Regions from separate parts of the Marinobacter sp. 1_MG-2023 genome, predicted to be linked through region 2. Evidence: predicted binding sites of a transcription regulator. Region 2 holds the regulator's gene; the other holds the start of a gene.
What was found. Region 2 encodes sigma-54, which starts transcription at its own class of promoters, with help from an activator protein. Its sites were predicted from a motif close to ANTGGCATNNANNTTGCTNT; they were not measured.
Positions count from the first base shown of each region.

Region 1: a site for sigma-54 is predicted at 3,501-3,520, ahead of flhA (flagellar biosynthesis protein FlhA). Genes of this name have one in related genera too.

Region 1 covers NZ_JAUOST010000002.1:330,204-337,486, forward strand. The annotation lists gene flhF (flagellar biosynthesis protein FlhF) at 1-1,178, opposite strand, end outside; gene flhA (flagellar biosynthesis protein FlhA) at 1,239-3,419, opposite strand; gene upp (uracil phosphoribosyltransferase) at 3,652-4,290, shown strand; gene Q4606_RS07685 (uracil-xanthine permease family protein) at 4,293-5,549, shown strand; gene flhB (flagellar biosynthesis protein FlhB) at 5,998-7,134, opposite strand; gene fliR (flagellar biosynthetic protein FliR) at 7,138-7,283, opposite strand, start outside.
Region 2 covers NZ_JAUOST010000001.1:1,244,814-1,252,096, forward strand. The annotation lists gene Q4606_RS05685 (YhdP family protein) at 1-135, shown strand, start outside; gene yjgA (ribosome biogenesis factor YjgA) at 142-672, opposite strand; gene mgtE (magnesium transporter) at 695-2,056, opposite strand; gene Q4606_RS05700 (HPr family phosphocarrier protein) at 2,151-2,420, opposite strand; gene rapZ (RNase adapter RapZ) at 2,427-3,311, opposite strand; gene ptsN (PTS IIA-like nitrogen regulatory protein PtsN) at 3,341-3,811, opposite strand; gene hpf (ribosome hibernation promoting factor) at 3,898-4,206, opposite strand; gene Q4606_RS05720 (RNA polymerase factor sigma-54) at 4,312-5,853, opposite strand; gene lptB (LPS export ABC transporter ATP-binding protein) at 6,028-6,753, opposite strand; gene lptA (lipopolysaccharide transport periplasmic protein LptA) at 6,781-7,283, opposite strand, start outside.

The DNA of each region.
Region 1 (7,283 bases), on a different contig from region 2:
TCTGTGTAATAGGCTACCGGCAATCCGGTTTCCATCACAAAGCCCAGAGATTCGCCCAGAGTCAGCGCCTCGTCGATCTTTGTCATCACGCAGCCCGTGAGACCTGCCATCTTATAGCAATGCCATACGGATTTCATAATACGCGGCTGGCTGGTTGCTGAAACCACCAGGTGCGTACGCACGTTATGGTGACTGCGGGCCAGCTCTGCAAGTTGCTCCTGGTAGCCTTTCTCAGAACTGGTCAGCCCTGCCGTATCGATCAACACCAGATGGCGATCTGACAACTCATCAAGAATATCGTCCAGAGTGTGGCTTTCGTCCACCACTCGAACCGGCACATTAAGAATTCGGCCGAACACGAAAAGCTGCTCATGCGCCGCAACCCGATAGCGATCTGTCGTGACCAGCGCCAGAGAATCGGCGCCATGCTTCAAAACATAACGAGCCGCCAGCTTGCCAATGGTCGTTGTCTTACCGGAGCCGGTAGGGCCGACCAGTGCATATACGCCGCCCTCATCAAGCCACTCCTGCCGGGCTGTACGCACCCCGGTAACAAGCATTTTCAGGGTCTGCTTCCAACCGTCCTCGAGTTTTCCGCTTTTGTGCCGACGTGACAGCGAGCCTGCCAGATCCTGACTCAGACCAAATTCCTGCAAACGCTCTGCAAGTCGTTGCTGGATCGCGTTGGAGCCGGGCTTTTCCGGCTCACCGCGCTGGCTGCTCATGAGATCACGCAAAGAGCTGATTTCTGCACGCATGCTGGCCAGCTCGTCAGAATAACCTGTATTACTGGCGACGTTTGCAGCGGCAGGCTCGTCAAAACCCTCACTCGCGGCTTCGTGGAGTTCCGCGAATGACGCTTCGGCATAGCCCTGGGTTCGCGCTGCCCGGCTTTCACGAACATCACGGATACGTGAACGGGAGCGGCTCAGCTCATCTTCCAGACGGCGGTGCTGCTCTGCCTGCATTTCACCAAGTCGGGCGCCGTTGGTGGCCTCGCTGGCTTTTTCGCCAAGACTCTGGCGCGCCATATTTTCGTCGTAATCCAGCGCGGCGACGATTTCAACGCCGCCATCTACTCGCCGGTTGGAAAGGATGACAGCATCCGGCCCCAATTGCTCACTGATCTGCTTCAGCGCTTCGGCCATGCTCTTGGCAAAAAATCGTTTAACTTTCATGTTATTGCATCCTCCACCGGTAACGCTGCATTGACGTTATCCGTTCTTTCATCCGCACGCTTACTGGCCTACGGACGCCACGATCGTAATCTGTTTGTTATCCGGTATTTCCTGATATGAAAGCACGTGCAACCGCTCCACACCGTAACTGGCAAACTTGGCCAACACCGGCCTTAACGGCCCGGATACCAGCAGGATGGCGGGCTTACCCAGCATTTCCTGGCGCTGCACACTGTCTTGCAAAGAACGCTGCAACTTTTCCACCATATTGGGTTCCAGAACCATCCCGATATCTTCCTGTCCGCCGGATTGTTGACTCTGCTGAACAGACTTTAGCAATAACTGTTCCAGATCCGGATCCAGGGTGATCACCGGTATCTCCTGATCATTGCCACAGATACTCTGAACGATCATTCGACGCAGTGCCTGACGCGCCACCGTAGTCAACAACCTGGGGTCCTGGCTCTTCGGATGCAGGTTCACCATGGCTTCTGCAATAGAGCGCATATCACGGATGGGAACTTCTTCTTTAAGCAGGTTCTGGAGCACCTTCAGTAAAAGGCTGATGGACACAGTCGTCGGTACCAACTCTTCCGCCAGTTTCGGTGAGACTTTTTCCAGCTGATCCAGCCATTTCTGAACTTCCTCGTGCCCTAGCAGTTCATGGGCATGCTTTTGCAGAACCTGGTTAAGGTGCGTTGCAACAACGGTGCTGGCATCAACCACGGTATAACCCAGTGTCTGTGCCTGGTCTTTCTTTTCAGGTTCGATCCAGCTCGCATCAAGACCAAAAGCAGGGTCTTTGCCTTCTATACCCTCTATCTTTCCGAATACCTGACCAGGGTCGATTGCCAGTTCGCGATCAGGGTGTATTTCCGCCTCTGCGATCGTTACCCCCATCAGCGTGATCCGGTACACGTTGGGCATGAGATCCAGGTTGTCGCGAATGTGCACCGAAGGCATCAAAAAGCCCATGTCCTGGGACAACTTTTTACGGACACCCTTGATGCGGCTCAATAGTTGACCACCCTGGGACTTATCGACCAACGGAATCAAGCGATAACCGACTTCCAGCCCGACAATATCCACCGTTGCCACATCATCCCAACCCAGCTCCCGGGTTTCTCCCGGCGCAGGCAACTGACGGCCCGCGTCGCCGCCAGCGTCACCTGCCAGTGGCACATCCCGGCCACCTGAGCCGGGCAAAACAGCAGCACCACCCCGACCCGGGAAAGCGCCACCCTCCTCTACACTCTGCTGATCTTTCTTCCAGATAAACCAGGCTCCCGCAGCGGCGAGGCCTCCCAGCCCCAAAAAAGCAACATGGGGCATACCTGGAATCAGACCCAGAAGCAGGAGAATACCCGCCGCTATCGCCAGAGCCTTGGGTGCGTTGAACATCTGCTGGATAATCTGCCCACCCATGTCCTGGCTGGAAGTAACCCGGGTGACCATGATGGCCGCAGAGGTTGAAAGCAGCAGTGAAGGAATCTGGGCAACCAGGCCATCACCGATGGTTAACAGCGCATAGCGCTCCATCGCGAGCCCGAAACCCAGACCATGCTGAACCATGCCTATGGCAACACCGCCGATAATGTTGATGGCCAGAATCAACAAACCAGCGACCGCGTCGCCTTTTACGAACTTGGACGCACCGTCCATCGAGCCATAAAAGTCAGCTTCTTGCGCTATCTCTGCGCGACGATGTTTAGCTTCTTCCTGATTTACAAGGCCAGCATTCAGATCTGCATCGATCGCCATCTGCTTGCCCGGCATTGCATCCAGTGTGAAGCGTGCACTGACTTCCGAAACCCGGCCGGCGCCCTTGGTAACAACAAGGAAGTTGATGATCATCAGAATGGCAAATACCACGAGACCAACCGCGTAGTTGCCGCCGATCAGCACGGCACCAAAGGATTCGATGACCTTACCCGCAGCATCCCCGCCCTCATGGCCTTCCAGCAACACAATCCGGGTGGACGCCACATTCAACGCCAGTCGCAGTAGAGTGGCTACCAACAATACGGTCGGGAAGGACGCAAACTCCATCGGCCTCAGCGCGTATACACAGACCAAAAGAATGACGATCGAAAGCGTGATGTTGAATGTGAAGAATACGTCCAGCAAAAACGCGGGCATGGGCAGAATCATCATGCCCAGCAAGCCCATCAGCATAACGGGTACACCGAGGTTTCCCCGCGTCAGGGATTTGACGTTATTAAGGACTAAAGCTCTGTCCATGCCGGAAGCTTCTCCGATTCACTGTTTCTGAGGGCGTTTTCAGGGTCGAAATTCTGACGCCGGAGTATCTTTCACAGTGTTACCGCAAGATCCATACCACCGTGAGACGATTTTCAATCGCAAGCTGCCTTTACCTGCCTGACTCACATTCTAAGATGCGGTATCCTTGCGCCACTCAATCGCAAAATTGCACCTTCAATCCAACACCATCAGACCCAAAACAGGTGAGCCCATGCCGATCCACGAGGTAAAACACCCCCTGATCAGACACAAACTCGGCCTGATGCGCCGTGCAGACATCAGTACCAAGAACTTCCGTGAACTGGCGCAGGAAGTTGGTTCGCTGCTCACATACGAAGCTACCAAAGACTTCAACCTGCAGGAAAAGACCATCGAAGGTTGGGCCGGCCCGGTTAACGTGGAGCAGATCCACGGTAAAAAAATTACGATCGTCCCGATCTTGAGGGCCGGACTTGGTATGCTCGATGGTGTGCTGAGCCTGATCCCTGTTGCCCGGGTGAGCGTGGTTGGTCAGATCCGCGATGAGGAAACTCTCGAAGCCAATACCTACCTGGAAAAACTGGTAGGTGAACTGGACCAGAGAATGGCATTGATTGTTGATCCTATGGTTGCGACCGGAGGCTCAATGATCTCCACCATCGACGTGCTCAAAAAGGCCGGAAGTACTGAGATCCGCGCTCTCGTACTGGTAGCTGCGCCCGAAGGTATAAAGAATGTTCTGGATAAGCATCCCGATGTGTCTATCTACACAGCATCTGTGGACGAATGCTTGAATGAGAAAGGTTATATCCTCCCCGGGCTTGGCGACGCCGGCGACAAGATCTTCGGCACCAAGCAGAAGGACGTCTGATAATGGAAGGTCACACCAAAGACCCCATCTGGAAGCAGGCGATTGCCGGTTCCCAGATGCTGCTGGTAGCTTTCGGCGCATTGGTGCTGATGCCGCTGATTACCGGGCTTGATCCCAATGTTGCCCTGTTTACTGCCGGCGTAGGCACGCTGATATTTCACATTGTGACCGGTGGTCAGATTCCGATTTTCCTGGCCTCATCTTTTGCGTTTATCGCGCCGGTTATCGCCTCCAAAGGCAAATTCGGCCTTGAAGAAACTCTGGGCGGTCTGATGGCAGCGGGTATTCTCTATGTCCTGCTCAGCGGTGCGATACGCCTGCGTGGTACCGGGTTCGTAACCCGCCTTCTGCCTCCAGTGGTTATCGGGCCCGTCATCATGGTGATCGGCCTTGGGCTGGCACCCGTGGCCGTCCACATGGCCTCTGGCCGCACCGGCGATGGTGCGGTACAACTGATTCCGCAGGAAACGGCACTGTGGATCGCAATGATCTCGTTGGCGGTGACCATCATTGCATCAGTCTGGTCCAAGGGTATCTTCCGCCTGATTCCGATCATGTTTGGTGTAATAGTTGGGTATATCCTGTCTGCATTCGCCGGCATTGTGGATACCACCCCCGTCCAGGAGGCAGCCTGGCTTGCGGTTCCCAACTTTGTAGCGCCAGCATTCAGCTGGGGCGCCATCCTGTTCATGATCCCGGTGGCTATTGCGCCAGCCATTGAGCACATTGGCGATATCCTGGCGATTGGTAACGTTACCCGCAAAAACTACCTGGAAAAACCGGGCCTGCACCGCACTCTGCTGGGCGACGGCCTGGCTACCAGCACTGCCGCTTTGCTGGGCGGGCCACCAAACACAACCTACTCAGAAGTAACTGGTGCGGTGATGCTGACTCGTAACTTCAACCCGAAGGTTATGTGGTGGGCGGCCTGTACAGCGATCGTTCTGGCCTTTGTAGGCAAGTTCGGCGCGGTCCTGCAGACAATCCCTGTTCCGGTTATGGGTGGCATCCTGTGCCTGCTGTTTGGCTCCATTGCCGTTGTAGGCATGAGCACTCTGATCCGCCATCAGGTTGACCTATCTCAGGCGCGGAACCTGGTTATCGTGGGTGTAACTCTGGTGTTCGGCATCGGCGGCATGGTTCTGGGCCACCTTGAAGGTATCGCCCTGTGTGCGGTAGCGGCCATCATCCTCAACCTGATACTTCCGGGCAGCCGCGAGGCATGGGGCAAGGCTATTTACGAGCACAAAGAAGACTGACTAAAACGTTAATGCTAGCCACTGGTGTCTTCGGGCACTGGTGGCAGTTCTCCTTCCCTCTGTGTGCCCTCGTCTTCTGTAGCCTGATAGTCTCGGTGCCGGCTGCCATGCGGAGCCTCCTCCCAAAAACCGCTACGAGCCCATCCATGGGGGCTTGACGGTGGCCGTCCATGGCCACCGACATTTTTGGGAGGAGGCTCCGCATAACAGCTACCTGAGCTTTTCGATATCGCAAAATAAAGCAAGTACATAGAGTGCTTACTTCTTAAAGCTAGCAAGTATTGCCAGCGATATCGTGAGGCTGAAAGAGTGGTGGTGGGTGGCCTTTTCAGGACTGTCGGTGGCCAAGGACGGCCACCGTCAAGCGCCCATGGATGGGCTCGTAGCGTGTCCTGAAAAGGCCACCCACCATCACTCCTCCCCCAAAACCAGAAAGCTAGGGACCAAACTAAATATCCCGACGCAGGTCAGAAGGAATCGGTAAATCAGGCATCCCCGGCTTGGGCCCACGCCCTTTGCGGAACTGCCGGAGCTGGAACACGTAGGCCAGCACCTGGGCAATGGCCATGTACAGCCCGTCGGGAATTTCATCGCCTATATCGCTGTTGTGGTAAACAGCGCGAGTAAGAGGCGGCGTGCGGAGGATCTCGACTTTATGCTCACGAGCAATTTCCATGATTTTGAAAGCCGTTTCATCATTGCCCTTGGCGACGACCACAGGGGCAGCCATAGAGTTGGAATCATACTTGAGCGCGACGGCGTAGTGAGTCGGGTTGGTGATAACAACATCAGCAGTGGGTACATCCTGCATCATGCGGCGCTGAGCCATTTCGCGCTGGAGTTGGCGGATCTTGCCTTTAACCTCCGGTTTGCCCTCCGTGTCTTTGTACTCGTCTTTGACTTCCTGCTTGGTCATTCGCAGTTTTTTCTGATGATCAAAAATCTGGAACGGCACGTCGATCACCGCGATGATGATGGTGGCGCAAGAGAGCAAAAAGAAGCTCCAGCCCAGTGTCCAGAGCACGTGTTCCATAGCAGGGACGGCAGGCTCTTCGGCGATGGCGAGCAGGTCTTCGGTGCGGAGGTTCAGTATGAGAATTGCCAACGCCATAACCAGGCTAACTTTGGCAATGGCTTTGACCAGCTCAATCAAGGAGCGCATGGAGAACATCCGCCCCAGCCCTTTAATGGGATCCATGCGGTTAAGTTTGGGCGCTATGGCTTTGCCGCTGAACAGTAGGCCCCCAATACCGATCGAGCCGGCGATAGCGGCAACAAGAAGCAGTGCAAGAATGGGTGAAAGAGCCCAGGCAGCTTCTTTCGCAGACGCCATCAGCTGAATACTCATATGCCGGGTGTCGAAGATCGCAGAACGTTCCAGCGTAAAGCTGTCGCGCATGATAGCTTCCAGAGAAGCACCCAGATGGGTTCCGAACACCAAGAGTCCACCGGCGCCAGTGATCAGTACGGCCATGGTGGCCAGCTCTTTTGATCGGGCGGTCTGGCCATCCTCCTTCGCTTTTTCAAGCCTTCGGGGGGTAGCCTCTTCGGTTTTTTCCTGACTGTTGTCGTTCTCTTCTGCCATGCTTCAGGGTTGTCCTTGAAGGCCCCTCATGAACTCAAAGGTCTGCCGTGTGTATTGTTCGAAGTGCGGCAGAAAATTGGCGTGCAGCACCCATATAGCAAACAATCCAAAAATCAGGCCAATCGGGAAGCCCAGTGCGAAGATGTTCA
Region 2 (7,283 bases):
GGGGGAGCTCTTTTCGTACTGGACAAGGTGCTGGGCGACCCATTGAGCAAGTTGACCAGCGCCACTTACAACGTCACCGGCACCTGGGACGAGCCCAAAGTAGATCTCAGGCAGGTTTTTGATACCGGTGGCTAATCTGGGTTAGGCCTCAACCTCGTCAATACGCTCCCTCAGGTAGCGGAACAGTTTGCGGGTCTGGCCAGTATTTTTCTGCTTTTCAACGTCCCTGCGGGCGTTGCGAACCAGATTGCGTAAGTGTTGTATGTCAGCATCCGGGCAGTATCTGAAGAACTCACCCGCCACGGCATCACCTTCTGCAATCATACGGTCACGCCAGCGTTCAGCCAGGTGATGGCGACGTGTATGTTCTTCGCTGCCTGAATCGAAGGCATCAATGGCACGCTGCACCGCTTCCGGATCATCTTCCTGTCGGATAATCTTGCCGATGTACTGCAGATGGCGTCGCTTGGCTTCGTTCTGGCGAATCCTGCGCGACTCTTCAATGGCATGTCTCAGAGTATCGCTGATAGTAAGCGTATCAAGCTGCTCATCGCTCAGCTCCATCATGCGCTTACCAATACCCTGCAGTGCGTGCATCTCCCGCTTGAGCTGGGATTTACTCGGGCCGGAATATTCGTAGGTATCGTTATCTTCGTGATCGCTGTCAATCATTAGTGCATCCAGGGTTTTCGAGTCAGGCGTAGACGATGGTCGCAAGGCCCAGAAATGACATGAAGCCCACCACATCTGTCACGGTGGTCAGTATAACGCTGCCGGCCAGGGCAGGGTCGATGTTCCGGGATTTCAGGAATAGTGGCAGTACCGTGCCCACCAATGCGGCGACGACCAGGTTGATAACCAGCGCAGCGGCAATGATAGCGCCTATAAGGACATCCTGGAACCAGGCCATGGCGGCGGCCGCCACGACGACAGCCCAGAGCAAACCATTGAGAATACCCGAGAGAAACTCCCGGTTCAGTAGCCAGCCTACATTGGCGCCACTGATTTGCCCCACGGCCATGCCCCGGATAACCAGAGTGAGAGTCTGGCTGCCTGCTATGCCCCCCATGCTGGCCACGATAGGCATCAGTATCGCAAGGGCGACAACTTTGTCGATGGTGCCCTCGAACAGCCCAATTACCCCGGAGGCAGTGAAAGCCGTGATCAAATTGACACCCAACCAGACAGCTCTGCGGCGGGTGGTCTTCCATACCGGAGCAAAGGTGTCTTCATCGTCATCGAGGCCGGCCATGCTCAGCAGCGAGTGATCTGCATCCTCCCGGATAACATCTACCACGTCATCGATGGTGATCCGGCCCAACAGGCGACCCTCGTCGCTCACAACGGGGGCGGAAATCAGGTCGTAACGTTCAAACAGCGTGGCCACTTTAGTATCGGAAAGGGTGACGGGAATAGGCTCGATATCGGTGTCCATGACTTCCCGTACCGTTGCGCTCTGGTTGGATACAAGCATTTTGGTAATGGGAAGCATGCCGATAAACTCGTCCCTGCGGCTTACCACAATCAAGCTGTCGGTCATGGGCGGTAGCGCTTTGTGCCGGCGCAGGTACCGCAAGACCACATCCATGCTCAGGTCGGGGCGCACGGTGATGGTATCCGTGTTCATCAGGCCGCCGGCGGTGTCTTCCGGGTAGGAAAGCACTTCTTCGACCCGCTGCCGGTCCTGTTCGTCCATGGTGTCCAGGACTTCCTGGATCACCGCATCCGGCAGCTGTTGCAGAAGGTCGGCGAGATCGTCGGACTCGAAGTCCTCGATGATATCTGCCAGCTCCTGAGCATTCAGGCGGCTCAGGTATTCGGCACGAATATCTTCATTAAGATACTGGAGAACCTCGCCTTCCAGCTGTTTGTCTACCAGGTTCCATAGCACGGCACGCTGGCGTGGAGGCGAAGATTCAAGCAGGTGAGCGATATCACTGGGGCTCAGGCCGCCATTGAGAATGCGGGCGACCTGTTTCAGGGCGCCACTGTCCAGCGCTTCACTCAGTGAGCGTAGACGTTGGCGGGCTTGGCTTTTTTCCAGAATATCGGACATGAATCACCTGAGCTCAGAAAACACCTGCATTATAACGGAGTTAGGCTGTGCACGTGAGAAAGAGTTACAGGGATGTTCAGTGAAAAATGGTGAGTTACTCACCTTCCCCGAAATAGTCGTTGATCAACCCGGCAAGGGCCTCAATAGCTTCCTGCTCGCCCGGGCCGTCTGCCACGAGTTCCACTTCTGTGCCTTTGCTGGCAGCAAGCATCATGACCTGCATGATGTTTTTTGCGTCCACCTCGCGACCTTTGCCGCAGACTTTGACGGAACAATCAAATGCCGACGCTGTGGCAACCAGCTTGGCGGTGGCCCGGGCATGCAGACCGAGTTTATTGATAATCACAATATGCTGCCGTATCACGCTGGTTCAGACCTCTTTCCGGGCCTGCAAATGCGGTAGCTCGGTGTGACGTACCTGAGCGTTACTGGTGTGTTCCCGGAAGTGCCGCCCCAACTGTTCGCAGATATAAACAGATCGGTGCTGACCGCCAGTGCAACCAATGGAAATGGTCATGTAGCTGCGATTGCTATCCGCAAAGGAGGGAATCCAGCTCTCCAGAAACGTAATGAGGTCGGCTATCATTTTTTTGCTTGAAGGCTCTTTTTCAAGAAACTCGATCACTGGCTGATCAAGGCCTGTAAACTTTCGCAGGCTGGTATCCCAGTAGGGATTGGGCAGGCAGCGCACATCAAACACATAATCGGAATCCAGAGGTACGCCGTGCTTGAAACCGAAGGACTGGAAAAGCAAGGCCAGTTCCTGATCCTTACGACCCGCTACCCGCTGCTTCACCATATCCCGCAGCTCATACATCGACAGCCCTTTGGTGTTGATGTAAAGGTCCGAGAGCTTTGAGAGCGGCTCAAGCAGACTCTTTTCGTTGCTGATTGCCTCCCTGAGCGAGGTTTTGTCGTCGCTCAGCGGGTGCTTGCGCCGGGTGGCATGGAAGCGTTGCAGCAAGGACTGTTCATCGGCATCCAGAAAGATGATCTCTACCTGAATGTCATCTCTGCGAAGCTTGCGGTAAATCTCCTCAAAATTGGCCAGTTCGCCGGACAGGTTGCGGGCATCGATACTGACCGCCATTTTGTCGAGTCGCCCGGGAGCACTCTGGTTAGCAGCTTCCCGGGTAAGAGGAAACAGCAGCCCGATCGGCAGGTTATCAATACAGTAGTATCCGAGGTCTTCCAGTACGTGAAGGGCGGTACTCTTGCCGGAGCCGGACCTGCCACTGACGATGATGAGCTTCATGATGAAACAGCCTGTTCCCAGAGTGGATGTCAGCCGCTCGCGGCGGTCATGCGTTGGTAAAGCGTGCTCGCATCTTCGCTCTGCCTGAGACGGTCACAGAAGGTACGCTCATTGAATTTCTCGGCGAGCTGGCTCAGTAACTCAAGGTGCTCACTGGTGGCTTCCTTGGGTACCACCAGTGCAAATACAAGATCCACCGGCTGGTTATCAATCGCATCAAACTCGACGGTTTCGTCCAGCGTCATCAGAACGCCAATAACGTGCTCAAGCCCTTCCAGGCGGCAGTGGGGGATGGCGATCCCCTGGCCGATTCCAGTGCTGCCCAGCCGCTCACGAGCGATCAGATTGTTGAAAATCTGGCTCTCGCTGAGTGAATCATTTTGCTGACGGATCTGCTCGGCAATGAACTCCAGAACCCGCTTTTTACTCGAGGCGGGTACCTTACACAGGGTCAGTTCCGGTGCAAGAATGTTGTCTATTGTCAGGGATGTGTCGCTCATGAATCGACCGCGCTTCCGTTAAAATAAAGCTGCGGCACGTTGTCCGGGCCGCAGCTTGATTAGATTACATGCCTGAAAATGGCCGCCTATCGGGCGGTATTTCCCTGCATCCTGTCCAGGCTTTTCTCTTTGTGCTTGAGGATCTGTCGGTCAAGCTTGTCGACGAGGCCGTCGATAGCCGCATACATATCCTCGTTTTCCGCCTTTGCGTGAATCTCACCACCAACCACGTGGAGCGTAGCATCGGCGATCTGCCGAACCTTATCAACTTCCAGTGTTACCTGGCAGTTACTGATATGGTCGAAGTGCCGCTCCAGCCGTTCAAACTTTTCGGATACATATTCCTTCAAAGCGGGAGTCAGTTCTACGTGATGGCCTGAAATGTTGAGTTGCATAGACGTCTCCTGTTGTCATTCGTTCCGGCTCCTGGAGCCGGACTGAGTGCTGGCGTTTGTGACTGTGCCAGCGAAATCCGTAGTAGTCAGTTAACCGTGTCCGGTTCAAACCAGGCGCTTGCGTTCGTTCGAGGGCGGAATGTGCATGGCTTCGCGATATTTTGCAACTGTGCGCCTCGCCACTTTGATTCCCTGTTCCCCAAGCATGGTCGCAATCTTGCTGTCACTCAACGGCTTTTTAGGTGTTTCGGCCGCAATCAGCTTTTTGATCATGGCGCGAATCGCGGTTGAGGAGCATTCTCCGCCCTCGTCAGTGCTGACGTGGCTGGAAAAAAAGTACTTCAGCTCGAAGATACCCCGAGGGGTATGCATGTACTTCTGCGTCGTTACACGGGAAATGGTGGACTCATGCATTTCCACTACCTGGGCGATATCAGAGAGAATCAGCGGCTTCATCGCCTCCTCTCCATGATCCAGAAAGCCCTGCTGGTACTCAACAATACGTGTGGCTACCTTCAACAGAGTTTCGTTCCGGCTTTGCAGGCTTTTTATGAACCACTTGGCCTCCTGAAGCTGGTCACGAAGATAGGTATTGTCAGCGCTGCTGTCCGCACGCTTTATCAATGAAGCATAGCTGGCATTCACGCGTATGCGCGGTGCAATTTCCGGATTCAGCTCCACGCGCCACCGGCCGTTGTGTTTGCGTACGATGACATCGGGAATGACATAATCCGGTTCTGTGCGATCGATAATGTCACCAGGCCGCGGATTTAGGCTGGTGATCAGCGCGAGCACATCACGCAATTGATCTTCTTTTAGGCGGCTGCGGCGAAGCAACTGGGCATAATCGCGATTGCCCAGCAGATTTATATAATGGGTGATAACCAGACGCGCCTGGGCCAGCCAGGGTGTTTCCGGGGGCAGTTGGTTGAGTTGAATCAACAGGCAATCCTGCAGATCCCGGGCGAAAACCCCCGGCGGATCGAAGTACTGCAGCCGCCGTAAAACGGCTTCCACTTCATCCATTTCAAGAGGGTCTTCATCGCTCTCGTCACTCAGGCCCGCGTAGATCTCATCAAGTGTACTGGTGAGATACCCGCGCTCATCTACCGCATCCATCAAAGCATGAGCAATGGCCTGATCCCGCTCACTCAACGGAGTAAGGTTGAGCTGCCATTCAAGATGGTCCCTGAGGGTTTCGGTCGGAGAGTTCCGGGTTTCGAAATCGTGGTCGTTCTCATCATCGTTCCGCGCGGCCGGGGCGGGAGCGGACTGATAAACATCTTCCCAGGCGGTATCTACGGGAAGATCATCGGGAAGCGCATCCGGTATTTCGTTTTCGGACTGCCAGTCCGGGCCGGTTTCGTTTTCATCCCAGTCAGAAGCGTTAGAGTCACCAGCTACGTCGGCCGAAACTTCCTCCGACGCGGTGTCTTTGTGCTCGCCCTGATCGTTATCGGCTGGGGTCGATTCAGACTGGTCGTCATCTTCCGAGGCTTCCAGCAGGGGATTGGATTCCAGGGCTTGCTGGATTTCCTGCTGAAGATCGAGAGTTGATAACTGCAGAAGCCTGATCGCCTGTTGCAGCTGGGGCGTCATGGTCAGGCTTTGACCCAGCTTTAATTGTAATGAGGCTTTCATAACCATCGCTCAGGATCCGTCACTTATACCCACTCTGAATTTCTTGCATTGACTAAAAAATCTATGTATGCCGGCTACTTGCCGCCACTTTAGATTATCCTAGCAAGTTCTTTGCCGAGTTTACTTGCTCCGGGTCTGCAAAACAATCGAACGGGTGTAACCGAGTGTCGAAAACAAAGCTTACAGGTGAAATTCATTGCCAAGGTACACTTCTTTAACTTGTTGATTGGCCAGAATAGATTCCGAATTTCCAGAGGCAATAATGTGGCCACCTGAAACAATGTAAGCGTTCTCGCAGATATCCAGTGTTTCGCGCACGTTGTGATCGGTGATCAGAACACCTATACCTTTGTCCCGGAGGTGACGAATAATCTGTTTGATATCACTCACGGAGATAGGGTCTACACCTGCAAATGGCTCGTCGAGCAGAATAAAGGCGGGTTCCATCGCCAGAGCGCGGGCGATCTCAACCCGGCGGCGTTCACCCCCGGAGAGCGCCATGCCAAGGCTATCGCGAATATGGGTGATGTGAAATTCTTCCAGCAACTGCTCGAGCTTCTGCAGGCGGTCAGCACGATTGAGGTTTTTGCGGGTTTCCAGAATCGCCATGATGTTATCTCGCACGGAGAGCTTGCGGAACACCGAGGCTTCCTGCGGCAGGTAGCCAATCCCTTTGCGGGCTCGTCCGTGCATGGGTAAGGGCGTAATGTCCTGGCTGTCGATGGTTATGCGGCCATTGTCGGCGTTCACCAGCCCTACAATCATATAGAAACAGGTGGTCTTGCCGGCGCCGTTAGGGCCGAGCAGTCCGACGATTTCACCGCTGCGAATTTCCAGCGAAACATCGATGACCACTTTTTTCTGTTTGTAGCTTTTCGCCAGGTTGCTCGCTCTGAGAACTGCCATCGAACCTCTGTTTGCTGTAATCAGCTGTTATTGGTTGGAGTTGGTACCGCGGGGCTGGATGATCATTTCGACCCGGCCCGGGCCAGCGCCGGTATCCTCGCTGCCTTCTGCAGTGACCACTCGTTGCTCGGTATCGTAATGAATAATGTCGCCGCTGAACACGTTGCCATTCTGCTCAATCACAGCCTCGCGTTCAAAGGTGAGCTGTTTGTCAGAGGCCGACCAGGTTATGTTGAGGGCTTTGGCGTCGGTCTCACCTTCTCCGCTGGTAACCGGCTGCTGGTAGCGTGCAGGAGTACCATTGGCCTCAATGCGGTTCAGGCCTTCGGCGCTGCGATACAGAACGACACGTTCCGCCGTTAGACGGGTTTTGCCCTGAACCAGTTCTACAGCTCCGGTGTAGGTGGCAATGCCCTTACCGTCGTCGAGACGAGCGCTGTCAGCGCTGACGGTAATAGGGGAGTCGGAGTCAAGATCAAATGCCATTGCCGGGCCAGTGAGGCTTGCAACCAGAATGCCGGCAAGCACTT